2 regions of the Streptococcus parasuis genome follow, and region 1 is predicted to be linked to the other one. Evidence: riboswitches for the same ligand, from Rfam matches in the RefSeq annotation. Region 1 holds a riboswitch; the other holds the start of a gene.
The links. Region 1 has a riboswitch for thiamine pyrophosphate ahead of L6410_RS04500 (HAD family hydrolase). Riboswitches for the same ligand answer to the same signal wherever they lie in the genome.
Positions count from the first base shown of each region.

Region 1 (5,171 bases):
CAAACCTTACAACTACATCACAGTAGCTGCCTTGGGTGCTGAATAATTAATTGAATACAAAAGCTCAGAGATTGCTCTGGGCTTTTTTGCTTGCCATCTATCACATTGCAACTGCCTATTGAGAGTTTTTTTGGTATAATGGAGAGAATGATTTTTTAGAGAGTGTATGAGAAAATGAACCCATTATTAAACGGAATGAATGACAGACAGGCAGAAGCGGTGCAGACGACAGAAGGACCGCTTTTGATTATGGCAGGAGCTGGTTCGGGTAAGACGCGAGTCCTGACCCACCGTATCGCGTATTTGATTGATGAAAAAATGGTCAATCCTTGGAATATCTTAGCCATTACCTTTACCAATAAAGCGGCGCGTGAGATGAAGGAGCGGGCCTATGCCCTCAATCCTGCAACTCAAGATTGTTTGATAGCTACCTTCCACTCCATGTGTGTCCGCATTTTGCGTCGGGATGCTGACCATATTGGCTATAATCGCAATTTTACGATTGTCGATCCAGGTGAGCAACGCAGTCTCATGAAACGGATTTTGAAAAATCTCAATTTAGACCCGAAAAAATGGAGTGAACGTTCTATCCTGGGAACTATTTCCAATGCCAAAAACGATTTGATTGATGACAAGGCATTTGAAGCACAGGCAGGCGACCTATACACGCAGATTGTTGCTAAATGCTACACGGCTTATCAAAAGGAACTAAGACAGTCAGAGGCCGTTGACTTTGATGATTTGATCATGTTGACGCTCCGCCTTTTTGACCAAAATCCAGAGGTCCTGACCTATTACCAGCAGAAATTCCAGTACATACATGTCGATGAGTATCAGGATACCAACCATGCCCAGTACCAATTGGTCAAGCTCCTGGCATCTCGTTTCAAGAATATCTGCGTTGTCGGAGATGCGGACCAGTCTATCTATGGTTGGCGTGGTGCGGATATGCAAAATATCCTGGACTTTGAAAAGGATTATCCAGAGAGCAAGGTTGTGCTTTTGGAGGAAAACTATCGTTCGACCAAGAACGTCTTGCAGGCTGCCAATGAGGTTATCGAAAACAACCGCAATCGCCGTCCGAAAAAACTCTGGACACAGAATGCCCAAGGGGATTTGATTACCTATTATCGTGCTCGGGATGAAAATGACGAGGCGATATTTGTAGCGAGTCAGATTGACCAGTTGCACCGAGAAGGTAAGGCCTATAAGGATTTTGCAGTTCTCTACCGGACCAATGCTCAATCCCGTACCATTGAAGAAGCTTTGCTCAAGTCCAATATCCCTTATACCATGGTCGGCGGTACCAAGTTCTACAGCCGTAAGGAAATTCGGGATGTCATTTCCTACTTGAACCTCATTGCCAACCCATCAGACAATATTTCTTATGAACGCATTGTCAATGAGCCAAAGCGTGGTGTTGGCCCCGGAACGGTTGAAAAGATACGTGATTTTGCGACCAGTCATGGCATGTCCTTGCTGGAAGCATCACAAGATATTATTCTGTCACCAATCAAAGGGAAGGCAGCACAGGCAGTCTTTGACCTAGCCAATCTCCTCTACAATCTCCGTAATCAATTAGACAACTTGACGGTTACCCAGGTAGTCGAGGCAGTATTGAACCAAACAGGCTATATTGATGCCCTTGCAGCACAAAACACGTTGGAAGCCAATGCTCGCATTGAAAACATCCAGGAATTCCTTTCTGTTACCAAAAACTTTGACGAAAAGGATGCTGAGGAAGAAGAGACAGGTCTAGATAAATTAACACGCTTCCTGCTTGATTTGGCACTGATTGCTGACACAGATGATGGCGATAGCGAATCTTCAGAAGTGACCCTTATGACCCTCCACGCAGCTAAAGGTCTGGAATTTCCTGTTGTCTTCTTGATTGGTATGGAGGAGAATGTCTTCCCGCTCAGCCGTGCAGCAGAAGAAGAGGACGAATTGGAAGAAGAACGTCGTTTGGCTTACGTAGGTATCACACGGGCAGAACAGATTCTCTACCTGACAAATGCTAATTCACGCCTCCTTTTTGGTCGCAGTAATTACAACCAACCTAGCCGCTTTATACGTGAAATTTCCAGTGATCTCCTTGACTACCAAGGCCTCGCTCGTCCAGCCAATACTAGCTTTAAGGCTTCTTATGTCAATGGCAGAGCGACACAGTTTGGACAAGGCATGAGCTTGCAACAAGCCCTACAAAGTCGAAAAGCATCCGTACAACCATCTGCCAAGCTCGGAGGCAGTATGCCTTTCGCATCAAGCAACCAATCGTCAAGCTCAGGCACCAACTGGTCAGTTGGTGACATCGCAGTCCACAAGAAATGGGGACGCGGTACAGTCCTTGAAGTTTCAGGCTCAGGCAGCAATCAAGAACTCAAAATCAATTTCCCTGACATGGGACTCAAAAAAGTCTTGGCAAGCTTAGCGCCGATAAGTAAAGAAGATTAAATTTAGTTAAAAAACAATTGCAGTAAGCTCGAAAATATGATAAAGTATTTTTGTAAAATTGAATAGAACATTTGGGGTGCCAAGAGGCTGAGATTATACCCATCGAACCTGATGCAGTTAGGACTGCCGAAGGGAAATGTGTATCAACAAATTTTGTTGACAAGTATTATATTTGTATTTTAGTTTAGAATACTGTATTTACTGGTCATCAATCATCGTAGGTGTAACTCCATTTGATAAACCATCAGATGGAGTTTTTTCTATAGTCGAATGAAGACTTTCAGAAAAAGGAACTGGGAGCAGGTAGCTTGGCCAGCCTAGTGGCTGTTCTAGGTTGGAAATATGATATGCTCAACAAGTCACTTTCGTAGAGTTCGGCAAGGCGAGAGTGATGTTAAAGCTAATACAAATAACAATATTTTCAAAAATACCCTCAGCCCCTTCAATTTACATTTTCAACGAGAAAAAGAGAAAGGAGATATAGATGAACAAAATGGTCATTTGGTTTGACCTTGATGGAGTTATTTTTGATTCCTATGAGGTCTGGGATCAGGTGGTTCAAGGGATTTTGAAACATCACGGGGTTGCTTATACCCAGCAGATAAGGGAAGAACTTTGGCGGATTCCAATGGAAGATGTCAACGAGTATTTATTGCAACTTGTGGAAAATTCCTTAGAAGAGAATGAACTTGAAAGGCAAAAAATGAATCAACTGCAATCACTATATAGAGATATTTCCTTGATGGATGGTGTGCATGAACTCTTATCTACATTGAAGTCAAAAGGTGCAGTCATGTACGCAGTCACTTCAAACTATCTGGAGCTGGCTGAACTAGGTTTGTCATCCCACCATCTTTCTAACTATTTTGTGAAACTATTTAGCAGTTTGGATCTGTTTGGAAGCGATAAAAATAGGGAGTTTTACCAATTCATCCTACATCAGGAAGGGATGGATCCAGCCAATATTGTAATGGTCGAGGATAATATGAACAATCTTCGTATTGGACACGAGTTAGGAATAGCGGGAGTTTATATAGAACATCCAAATTCCCCTTTTTCTGATGAGAATACCGGAATAGTTAGCATCAAGCAATTAAGTGAATTGATACCAATTTTGGAGGATAGAAAATGACATCTTTACATGTAGCATTATCAATAGCAGGAACAGATCCGACAGGCGGAGCAGGTATTATGGCTGATTTGAAGAGCTTTCAGGCTAGATCAGTTTATGGTATGGCAGTCGTGACGAGTGTCGTTGCTCAAAATACCAAAGGGGTGCAACTAATTCGTCATCTTGATCAGGAAATTTTAGAAGAACAATTGAAAAGTGTCTTTCAGGACATTGTTCCAGATGCAATAAAAACGGGAATGTTAGCACAAGTCGAGACCATTGAGCTCGTCGCAAGCTATCTTACAAAACAGAAGTGTCCATATGTCTTGGATCCTGTTATGGTCGCAACGAGTGGAGACCGTTTGATTGAAGAGGATGCCATCCAAGCGCTGAAAACAAAATTACTGCCTCTTGCTACCATCATTACACCGAATCTACCAGAAGCAGAAGTTCTAGTCGGTAGAACACTGAAAAGTGAAAATGACATCATGAATGCGGGCCGTTGGATCCGGAAAGAACTTGGGGTAAAAAATGTGGTCATTAAGGGTGGTCATTTGGCAAAGGTGGCATCTGACTACTTATTTTTAGAAGATGATGAGATCAGTATCATCAGTGCAGCACGCATTTCTACGAACCATACCCATGGTACAGGTTGTACCTATGCGGCAGTCATTACTGCAGAGTTGGCGAAAGGTCGGACAGTAGCACAAGCAGTCGAAACCGCCAAACGATTTATTACAGAAGCAATTCAGACTGCTCCAGAACTGGGTCATGGAAATGGTCCTGTCAATCATACCACCTACAGAGGAGAGTAACTAGATGTATTTGGAAAAATTACGTAGCCAAAATCCCTTGACCATTTGTATTACGAATGATGTAGTCAAAAATTTTACAGCCAATGGCTTGCTTGCTCTCGGTGCCTCACCTGCAATGAGCGAGTATCCAGAAGATTTGGAGGATCTACTTCCCTATGCAAAGGGGTTATTGATTAATACAGGAACCTTGACCAATGAAACTTGGGAACTATACAAATCTGCATTGGATATTGCTGAGAAATATGGTGTACCTACCGTCTTAGATCCTGTTGCGGCAGGTGCAGGTAGTTATCGCAAGAAAGTTGCCTTGAATCTGTTACATCATCATTCTATTTCACTCGTTCGTGGGAATGCAGGAGAAATTGCAGCCTTGATTGGTGAAAGAATTGAAACGAAAGGGGTAGATTCTGCTCAGATAGACAATGTTGGTGAACTAGCCCTCAGAGCCAACCAACAATTAGGAATTCCTGTTGTGATAACTGGAAAAAAAGATGCTATCGCTGTGAATCATCAGGTTCGGATTTTGGAAAATGGCAGTGAGTTAATGCCACTAGTGACAGGGACAGGATGCCTACTGGGAGCAGTTCTGGCTGCCTCTATTCACCTAGCTGATGAGGATTCATTATTGGATTGTTTGGAAGAGGTCCTATCGGCTTATTCGATCGCTGGAGAAATGGCAGAGCAGAAAACCTCACTACCAGGAACCTTCCAGATTGAGTTTATAAATAGCCTCTATGCAATTCAGTCAGAAGAGGTTGAAGAAAATAAAAAAGGTCATTCATTATGAATAG
Region 1 is NZ_AP024276.1:886,402-891,572, forward strand. Features, by position in the region: gene nox (H2O-forming NADH oxidase) at 1-46, shown strand, start outside; gene pcrA (DNA helicase PcrA) at 175-2,454, shown strand; TPP riboswitch at 2,517-2,606, shown strand; gene L6410_RS04500 (HAD family hydrolase) at 2,939-3,586, shown strand; gene thiD (bifunctional hydroxymethylpyrimidine kinase/phosphomethylpyrimidine kinase) at 3,583-4,380, shown strand; gene thiM (hydroxyethylthiazole kinase) at 4,385-5,167, shown strand; gene thiE (thiamine phosphate synthase) at 5,164-5,171, shown strand, end outside.

Region 2 (5,171 bases), 280 kb from region 1:
CTTGTTGTTGAGTAGACCATAACCAACCCTATTATTGATAAAATAAAGTAGGGTATGAGTATGGAATAATTCAGCAGGTGCCGCTTATCAATCTTCATTATATAATCCAACCTTTTCTGGAGTATGCTTATTATTATAGCATACTTTGTATAAAAATACTTATCACATTTTAAGATATACAGTAAACATTCGGAACCAGACCACTAAATAATAAAATGGCCGAAGCCATTATGAATTATTCAAACGATTCAAGATAGAACTCAATCTCATCTCCGTCAGACACCTTTAGGTCATTTGCGCCTTTTTCAGCCAATTTTCCATTAACCTTATACATCCAATAGGTATTGGTACTAGTATCTTGACTGATACCATCAATTTTGGTTATTAACCCATTATCTTCTTCAATGTCATGGTGAGCTTTAAAAACATCCATCACACTATCACCTTGATTTGCCGTAACCTCTTGACGATCCACTTGATCCTTATTTGAAATTTGTAATGTGATATCAATTGTAGACCCGGATGTCTGGGACGATGTATTTGCACAAGCCCCCAACAAAAAGGTCAAGAAAAGAGAGAGTAAGATACTAATTTTTTTCATTTGTAAAATCTCCTAAAAATATGATAGATGATGGGATAAAATAATACGGTAGAGATCATGTGTAGACAATCAAAAACTATTCCATTTAACCAATAGATTATCGGATGAATTCCGAATTGAATTGCAGTGAGCAAACTAATGGACATGCCATAAACAAAAACAAAGCAACCAGCTAATAGGCTCTGCAGCCATACCGGAATTCTCTCTTTTAAGATTTGAGGGCGAATCAAAATCCACCAAATCAACTGAACGAGACCAAAACTGAGAACCTGCCATAGAACAACGACACCGAAACCAAACAATAAACCACTACCAATCATTGTCAGCCCCATCAAAATCCATCCTTCAAATAAGGTAAAATGGGAAAGACTCACTAAAAAAATAGCTGTTATGGGTTTTATGTTGGGAAATGCTCCAAATACTATTCTCAAAACAATTGCTACCGCTGATAAAACGACCAATCGGGTTAGTTTTTTTGTTGAGTACACCTCTTCCACCTATCTCATTTTGTTCTAAATATTAGCCTATCGTTTTCCTGTCTATAAGTCAAGAAAATCCTTTAAATACAATCAATCTTCAAACTAATTTTTTTGATTTTTCCAATGATTTACGGTAAAATTGATGTGATGAGAAAGAAATTAAATCCAATTGTTGTCATTGTTTTTTTCCTATCCTTTTTTACCATCATTTATATTTCTGGTGTGTATGGTAACAGAGCGACCGCCGGTAAAGAAACTACGATTACACAGTCAAATACTAATCCAACATCAATTGAGACAAATCCTAGTTCAAGTTACTATATTACCAATGCTCTTGAGATGAAACCTATTATCGACGTCTCAGCATGGCAGCGTCCATCTGAGATTGATTATGATACACTTAGTCAAAATATTTCGGGAGCAATCGTTCGGATTCAAAGTGGCTCCCATACGAAGAATGAAAACACCGCTACTGATGAAAATGGTTTAGATAAAGCATTTGATACCCACATTAAAGAATTTCAGGCTAGAAATATCCCTGTTGCTGTTTACGCCTACGTTACTGGGAATAGTATTGATAGCATGAAAGCGGAAGCTCGTAGTTTTTACGAAGCAGCCAATAAATACAAACCCACCTTTTATTGGTTGGATGTTGAAGAACATACCATGGATGATATGAATGGTGGTGTCGAGGCTTTCAGACAAGAATTAGAATCTCTCGGTGCTAAAAACATTGGTATTTATGTCGGCACCTATTTTATGGAAGATCATAGTATCAATGTTGATAAATTTGATGCTGTATGGATTCCCACTTATGGCGATGATTCTGGCTACTATAATGCTGCACCAAATACTGATTTGGACTATGACCTCCATCAATATACCTCTCGAGGCTATGTGAATGGATTCGAGAATTATCTCGATTTAAATATTATTACTACTTTGAAAGATCCAAATGAAGTTTATCGAAAACTATTTACAACACCAGAATAAAATGGTACAATTTCACTAATTACATATACACAAAGGAGTGCTTCGGCTGAGATCGCAATATGCGAAATCCTCGAACCTGATCTAGTTAACACTAGCGTAGGAATTGTGTGCTTATAGAACGATACTGTACTCTGCTATAAACACTCCTTTGTCTACTATCTACAAAGGAGTCTTTTTATGTCACAATCCAAATTACATGTTCTCACTGAGATAGCTATCTTTTCTGCCATTGCTCTTGTCTTTGATAAACTCCCACTTTTTACTATGCCACAAGGTGGATCAGTATCCTTAGTCATGCTTCCGATTCTACTTCTTTCTCTCCGCCACGGTTGGTTAGTAGGCATCTTATCTGGATTAATAGTCGGAACAATACAACTATTTTATGGCGGTTACTTTTTAAATGTTTTTCAAGTTTTTCTTGATTATGTACTATCTTACGCAGGAATTGGTTTTGCAGGATTATTTGCACCAACTCTACACAGGAACACGACATTAACCAAGGCATCAATTACGATAATGTCAGCTAGTTTTTTAGGAGCTAGCTTAAGATTTTTTGCCAATTTTTTAGCAGGAATTATCTTCTATGCTGACTACGCTCCTGCTGACACACCCGTTTGGATTTATTCCTTTACCTACAATATCAGCTATATACTTCCTTCAACAGCAATTGCTTGCATTTTACTGATTCTACTTTATAAAGCAAGACCAAATTTCTTTCGTAATTAATAAATAATGCCTGTTAGATTCCTCTATCAGGCATTATTTTAAATGATTTTCACTAATTTTATGCTATAATGGGAACATTATTAGACAATTTGGAGGACACAATGACTTCTTGGATTTCAAGAATAATTAAAGGTATGATCATTGCCCTTGGCTTTATTTTACCAGGTGTTTCTGGGGGCGTACTAGCTGCGATCCTCGGGATTTACGAACGATTAATAGGCTTTTTAGCAAATATTCGAAAAGATTTCAAAGAAAACTTTCTCTACTTTGTTCCTGTAGGGATCGGTGGAATCTTGGGAATTGCCCTCTTCTCTTTCCCTGTTGAATACCTCTTACAACATTTCCAAGTTCCTGTTTTATGGGCATTTGCGGGTGCAATTGTTGGTACGATTCCTAGCTTACTAAAAGAATCCACTCAGAAAAGCAAACGGGATCATATTGATTTGGCTTGGTTGATTGGTACCTTCATCATTTCTGGATTCTTACTCTACAACTTGAGTGATCTTGTCGGAACACTTCCAGCAACCTTCGCAAGTTTTGTATTGGCAGGCGCCTTGATAGCTTTAGGTGTACTTGTTCCCGGACTCAGTCCTTCAAACTTGCTATTGATTTTAGGAATTTATACACCAATGCTCAACGGTTTCAAATCACTTGATCTATTTGGAACTTTCCTACCTATCGCAATTGGTGGAGTCCTTGCAATGGTTGCCTTCTCAAAAGCAATGGATCATGCCCTTAAAGTCTACCACTCACGAGTTTATCACTTTATAATTGGTATCGTCTCATCTTCTACTCTCCTAATTTTGATTCCACAGGCTAGCAACAAAGAATCCATCTCCTATGCTGGAGCAAACTTTATTACATGGATTGCTGCACTTGTTTTATTTGTCCTAGGAGTATGGTTGGGACTTTGGATGAGCAAATTAGAGGAAAAATATAAATAATGGCAAAAAAGGTCAAAATAAAGAAAACCTTGGTTGACCAAATTTTAGACAAGGCTAAGATCGATCATGATAGCCTTGTTTTAAATGCTCTTGAAGGTCAACTTCCACAAGGTATTGAAGAAAACGATATTTATAAAACCCTGGCACTGACTGGAGATAAAACAGGACCGGTTATTGGAATTGTCCCAATCACTGAGCACCTATCTGAAAAGAAACTGGCTAAAATTTCTGGCAATAAAAAAGTCAGTATGATCCCTCAAAAAGATTTGGAAAAAACAACAGGCTACATACATGGCGCCAACAACCCCGTGGGCATTCGTCAAAAACACAATTTTCCAATCTATATCGATCAATCCGCACTTGAAAAAGGCAAGATGATTGTTTCAGCTGGTGAAATTGGTCGGTCGATTCGAATTGACAGTCAGGTATTAGCTGATTTCGTGAAAGCTAATTTTGCAGATATTATTGAAGGGAAGAACGAGTGAAAATCTATTTTGTCCGTCACGGTAAAACCGAGTGGAATCTAGAGGGACGCTTTCAAGGCTACTCTGGAGATTCCAAACTCTTGGAGGAATCTTTCCTTGATTTAGAATCACTTGGGAAATATTTAGCTACCGTTCCTTTTGACAAGATTTACTCTAGCGATTTACAAAGAGCCCATATCACAGCCGAGCGAATTGCTGACCTGAACCATTACTGTAAATCAGTAGAAACAAAAGCAGGTTTTCGAGAATGGAATTTCGGTCAATTGGAAGGAACAAAAATTGGACTTTTCCGCGATATCTATCCCAAGCAGTACCATGCATTTAAACAGAATGTGGCCATCTTCCGAGCAGATATGTTCGAAGGGGAGACTGTTTCACAAGCTACTTCACGCTTCATCACTACTTTGAAAGAATCTATTCACGAGACAGATCAAACGATACTTGTCGTAAGCCACGGAGCTATTCTAACAGCTTCAATCCGAACCCTGTTAGGCTATCCACCAGCGCTCTTACGCCATCGAGGTGGTTTAGACAATGCATCTGTAACCATTTTAGAGACAGATGATTTTGAAAACTTTACCGAACTGACTTGGAATGACACTAGTTATCAAGAAAAACAGTAGATTTTTCTGCTGTTTTTCCCATTCTACTCATAATTTATGCTGATTTTTTACCTCTTCTATGATAAAATAGAAGGAACAGACTTTGGAGGAATGAATTTTTTATGTCAACTGAACATTTTGAAGAACTAAATGACCAACAGATTGTCCGTCGTGAAAAAATGACGGCATTGGCTGAACAGGGTATTGACCCATTCGGTAAACGTTTTGACCGTTCAACTAACTCTGCTGAATTGAAAGCACAATATGAAGATAAAGAAAAAGAAGAGTTGGAAGAATTGGCTCAAACTGCAACCATTGCAGGTCGTATTATGACCAAACGC
Region 2 is NZ_AP024276.1:601,664-606,834, reverse strand. Features, by position in the region: gene ftsW (cell division peptidoglycan polymerase FtsW) at 1-98, opposite strand, end outside; gene L6410_RS03075 (DUF4430 domain-containing protein) at 236-601, opposite strand; gene L6410_RS03070 (hypothetical protein) at 598-1,089, opposite strand; gene L6410_RS03065 (glycoside hydrolase family 25 protein) at 1,228-2,073, shown strand; TPP riboswitch at 2,097-2,193, shown strand; gene thiT (energy-coupled thiamine transporter ThiT) at 2,251-2,799, shown strand; gene L6410_RS03055 (DUF368 domain-containing protein) at 2,901-3,743, shown strand; gene L6410_RS03050 (aminoacyl-tRNA deacylase) at 3,743-4,228, shown strand; gene L6410_RS03045 (histidine phosphatase family protein) at 4,225-4,851, shown strand; gene lysS (lysine--tRNA ligase) at 4,953-5,171, shown strand, end outside.
Region 2: linked by a shared signal. The riboswitch ahead of thiT (energy-coupled thiamine transporter ThiT) and the one ahead of L6410_RS04500 (HAD family hydrolase) in region 1 are both predicted to bind thiamine pyrophosphate.